Regions from separate parts of the Plantactinospora sp. B5E13 genome, predicted to be linked through region 2. Evidence: riboswitches for the same ligand, from Rfam matches in the RefSeq annotation. Region 2 holds a riboswitch; the other holds the start of a gene.

Region 1 (2,377 bases), on a different contig from region 2:
TGCGGGATGATGACCAGACGCATCGCGGCGGCGTGTGACAGCCCCAGGGCCCGGGTCGCCTCCAGCTGGCTGGCCTCCACGCTCTGGATGCCGGACCGGAAGATCTCCCCGATGTACGCCGCCGCGATCAGCGACAGGGCCAGGATGCCGAGCGGGTACGGGTTGGGTCCCCACCAGGCGAGCCCGAGGGGGGCCAACCCGACCCCGATCAGCAGGATGGTGACCGCGGCCGGCAGCCCCCGGAACACATCCGTGTAGATCCGTGCCGGCCAGCGCAACCATCGGGTCCGGGCCAGGCCGGCGACGGCCAGCAGCATGCCGAGCAGGGTCCCCAGGATCGCGGAGACGAGCGCCAGCAGCAGCGTGTTACGCAGCCCGACCGTGAGCATCTCGGGTAGCGCCTCGCGCATCGACTCCAGGTCGAAGAACGTCTCCCACAACGTCCTCAGCGTCTCCATCGCTCCACCTGTCTCTGCTCGCTCGTCTCCTGTGGAGGGTCAGGCCGCCGGCGTACCGGTCGGGCTGGCCGGCGCGGTCGGGGCGCCGCTCGGCGTGCTGCCAGCGCCGGCCTGCACCGGTGGGAAGGTCACGGTGCCGCTGCCCGGCTTGAAGGTCTCCGGGATCGGCCGACCCGGGTAGTACTGGTCCTGGAGGCGGGTCCAGGTGCCGTCCTGGACCACCTCGTCGAGCGCCTTGTTCAGGGCCTCGCGCAGCGGGTCGTTCCCCTTGGCCACCGCGAACGCGGTCGGCGCCGAGCTGAGCTGCTTCTCGGCCAGTACGATCTTCCCGCCACTGTCCTGCGCGGACTTCTCACCGATCTCGGCCGGGGCGATCCAGGCGTCGGCGGTCTTGGCCTTGAGTTGGTTGATCGCGCCGTTGTAGTCCGGCACCCGGACCGGGTCGAGCCCTTCGGCGGTGGCGTAGTCGTCCTGGACGGTGCCCTGCACCACCACGACCCGCTTGCCCTTCAGTTCGGCGAAGCTCCTGATCGGCGAGCCGGCCGGTACGTCGAGTCCGAAGTAGCCGAAGTCGTAGCCGTTGGTGAAGTCGACGGTCTTCTTCCGCGCCTCGGTGATGGTGATCGAGGACGAGCCGGCGTCGAACTTGTGGTTGTTGACCTGGGCGAGCAGTGCGGAGAACTCGGTGCCGACGAACTCGACCTTCAGGCCCAGCCTCTGCGCCACGGCGGTCATCAGGTCGTTGTCGAAACCGGTGAACTTCCCGTCCTTGAGGAAGACGTTCGGCGGCGCGTCGGTCAGCGTGCCGACCCGCAGCGTGCCCGGTTGCAGCAGGTCGTACGGGTTGTCGGCGCTGTCGGCGGAACCTCCGCCGCAGGCCGCGACCGCACCGAGCAACGCGACGGCGGCGACCCCGGAGAGCAGGCGGGTGGTCAGGGTGTTGAGGCGCATTGTGTGGAAACTCCAGGAAATATCCGGCGGGCGACGCCGACACGGACGCGCGGCCCGCGACCGTGCACCGGTCGTGGGCGTGCCGCAGCGTCGAGGTCAACCGCCTCGAGGGGATCAATCAGATGGTCGGAGATCCGCCGACCGGCGGGCGGGGTCAGGCGTGACCGCGACAGAGCATGGTGCTGATCCGGCACAGGTCGACATGTCGACGCCACCGGTGCCAGGTGACATGGAGCCGGCTCGACCGCTCGGCCCGGGTGGTAGGCACTGCGAACCTCCATCGGTCCTGGCGGTAGCACCCGCACCCGTGGTGGGGGGTTGCTGCGACGTCGACGAGCCAGGTCTCTCGGTCGCTCTGGATGGCCGGTGCAGAGTCTACGCAGCCGGTGGCCCGACGTTCCAACTGGTCAGCGCGGTTGGCGCTGTAATCCTTGCCACGCTTCGCCCGGCCGCCTGGCCGGGAGGGCCCCTTCCGTGCCACCGGCTACCGCCCGGGCGGCAGGAAGGTGCCCTCCGGACCGTTCAGACCTAGCGGACCGTGATGGTCAGATGACTCGACATCGTGGCTCCGGCGCTGTCGGTGACCGTCAGCCGGGCCGTGTAGGTACCCGGCCGGGCGTACGAGTGGGTGGCCGAGGTGCCGTGCACGACCGGGGTGTTGTCACCGAAGTCCCAGGCCCGGTCGGTGATGGTCCGCCCGGCCGCCGGGGTGGCCGTACCGGTGAACGCCACCGACAGCGGCGCCGTCCCGGTCCGGGGGTTCGCGGTGACCGAGACCGTCCCGCCGGTCTCCCGTTTCACCCCCGCGCCGTTGAAGCGCAGCCAGTCCAGGGAGAGCAGGTCGGGTGTGCCGCCGGCCTGCGCCGGGTTGACGAAGACCAGGTAGAGGGTGAACGTCCCGCCCGGGTTGGCCAGGTTGACCGTCGGCGAGACCACGTTGTCCCAGCCGCCGGTGCTGCCGACCGGCA
Region 2 (2,377 bases):
CGAGAACGTGGTCGCCGGGCTGCGGCTCAACGGCGTACGCAAGAAGTCGATCCTGGAGGAGGCGGCCGAGCGGGCACTGCGTTCGGCGAACCTCTGGGACGAGGTCAAGGACCGGCTCGGCAAGCCCGGCGCGGGCCTGTCCGGCGGTCAGCAGCAGCGGCTCTGCATCGCCCGGACGATCGCCGTCGAACCGCAGGTCGTGCTGATGGACGAGCCCTGCTCGGCGCTGGACCCGATCTCCACGCTGGCGATCGAGGACCTGATGTTCAAGCTGAAGGACCGCTACACGATCATCATCGTGACCCACAACATGCAGCAGGCGGCCCGGGTCTCCGACCGGACCGCGTTCTTCTCGATCGAGCGGACCGGTGACCCGGGCCGACTCATCGAGTACGACGACACCCAGAAGATCTTCAGCAACCCCAGCGAGAAGAAGACCGAGGACTACATCACCGGCCGCTTCGGCTGAGCTGTCCGGAGGGGTCCTTCCTGCCACCGGGGCGACAGCCGTGGTGAGGAAGGGCCCCTTCCTCGCACCACCCAGATCAGCGAGGGTCAGCGCCGCTCGCTGGACGGGCACCGCACCGTGCTGTCGGCCCAGACCATCCGCAGCTTCCGCGGCGTGCCGTCGAGCCGGCTGGCATCGCCGCCGGGCGGCTCCACCGTGGCCGTCTCCACGCAGATCGCGCCCCGCGCGGCATAGAACGCCTGCGCCCCGGTGTTCTGCCGCAACACCCAGAGGTACATTCCGGCGCCGACCGCCCGGTCGGTCACCGCTTCGGCGGCGCGGGTCAGCAGCCGGGTGCCGACGCCGGTGCGGTGTCGATCGGGTACGACGTGCAGGTTGTCGACCAGACTCCCCCACCGGGTGTCGTGGTCGAACACGACGTGCAGGAAACCCACCAGCCGCTCCCCGTGCTCGGCGAGCAGCGTCCGGGTACCGTCCGGCGCGGTCAGGCGGCTGCGCCACACCGCCCGACGGTCGGCTTCGACGTCGCCGTCCAGGTAGGAGTCGGCGTACGCGCCCCGGTAGTGGCGGCGCCAACTGTCGGCGTGCAACCCGGCGATCCGCTCGGCATCGTCCACTGTGGCGAGACGGATCGGCGGCGCCGTCATGGGCGAACTCCGATCCGCGGGTTACGTCCAGCCGGGAACCCGGCCCTGCGGTGTCTGACGATGATTGGCACGCGCCCCCCGTTCGACGGCTTGCCCGACACCTCGTGCCGGGCCCGGTCCTCACCCGGAGCACCCCGCCCGCGAACGGAGGGTTGCCGGCCAGCAAGCCGGGGCTTCGCGCTGGCACTCATGACCTGTGTCGGGCACGGTAGCACGGGGAGGGCGCCGGCAACGTCCACCGGAACGGTCCGTCCAGGCGGCTCAGTCGAGCACGAAGTGGGCGCCGCCGTCAGGGTCGGGCTCCAGCCGGGGCATCATCGGCCGGGCCGGGTCCCGCCGTGCCGCGACGGTCGGCAGCGCGGCCAGGTCGGCGCAGCCGGCGATCTCGGTCAGCGTCACCCGGGTCGGCGGCAGCATGGTCAGCTCCCCGGCGGTGGCCCGGGCCGCCGCGTCGGCCGGTGACAGCCACAGCGTCCGGTCGGCCTCGCCGGAGACGTCCCGGGTGCGCTGCCCCTCCGGCAGCAGGGCGAGGAAGAAGTACGTGTCGAAGCGCCGCGCCTCGAATTCCGGGGTGATCCACCGGCTCCACGGCAGCAGCAGATCGGAGCGGAGGGTGAGCCGGCAGTCCCGGAGCAGTTCGGCGAAGCTGGTCCGACCGTCGACCAGCGCCTGCCGGCAGCGTTCCCACTCGTCGCCGCTGACGTCGCCGAGCACCTCGTCCGGGTGCGGGCCGGCGAGCAGCACCCCGGCCTCCTCGAAGACCTCCCGGGCCGCCGCGCAGACCAGCGCCTGTGCCTCGGCCGGCGGCAGCCCGAGCCGCTCGCCCCACTGTTCCGGGCCGGGGCCGGCCCAGTCGAGCCGCGCCGACGAGTCGGCCGGGTCGACGCTGCCGCCGGGAAAGGCGTACATGCCGCCGAAGGTCATGGTGGCGGCCCGGCGGATCAGGTACACCTCGAAGCCGGCACCGCCGGACGGGGCTGGCCGCAGCAGCGGTACGGTCGCCGCCCGGCGGGCCGGCGCCGGCGGCCGTCCCTCGGCGTGGAACCGCCGGGCCCGCTCGGCGAAGGACGGCCCGGCGGGGAAGGTCAGCTCCCCGGAGCTGTGGTTCGGCATGCTGCGAGGGTAGTGCCCGAGCGACCGAGCCCACGATCTTGCCCGGCCGCTACGGTGCCGCTGACCGGCTCGGTTACCGTCCCTGCCATGACACGTTGGGGCATCCTCGCCACCGGCAACATCGCCAGGACCTTTGTCGAAGACCTCC

Evidence for each region. Region 2 has a riboswitch for S-adenosylmethionine ahead of ABGB05_RS05010 (GNAT family N-acetyltransferase). Riboswitches for the same ligand answer to the same signal wherever they lie in the genome.
Region 1: it holds a riboswitch for S-adenosylmethionine, as region 2 does, so the genes downstream of both, ABGB05_RS14025 (ABC transporter substrate-binding protein) here and ABGB05_RS05010 (GNAT family N-acetyltransferase) in region 2, are expected to answer to the same signal.

Annotation. Positions count from the first base shown of each region.
Region 1 is NZ_JBDPLT010000012.1:146,743-149,119, forward strand. It holds gene ABGB05_RS14020 (amino acid ABC transporter permease) at 1-458, opposite strand, end outside; gene ABGB05_RS14025 (ABC transporter substrate-binding protein) at 498-1,409, opposite strand; SAM riboswitch class I at 1,684-1,775, opposite strand; gene ABGB05_RS14030 (ThuA domain-containing protein) at 1,938-2,377, opposite strand, start outside.
Region 2 is NZ_JBDPLT010000003.1:274,696-277,072, forward strand. It holds gene pstB (phosphate ABC transporter ATP-binding protein PstB) at 1-469, shown strand, start outside; gene ABGB05_RS05010 (GNAT family N-acetyltransferase) at 556-1,116, opposite strand; SAM riboswitch class IV at 1,198-1,311, opposite strand; gene ABGB05_RS05015 (NUDIX hydrolase) at 1,378-2,229, opposite strand; gene ABGB05_RS05020 (Gfo/Idh/MocA family oxidoreductase) at 2,317-2,377, shown strand, end outside.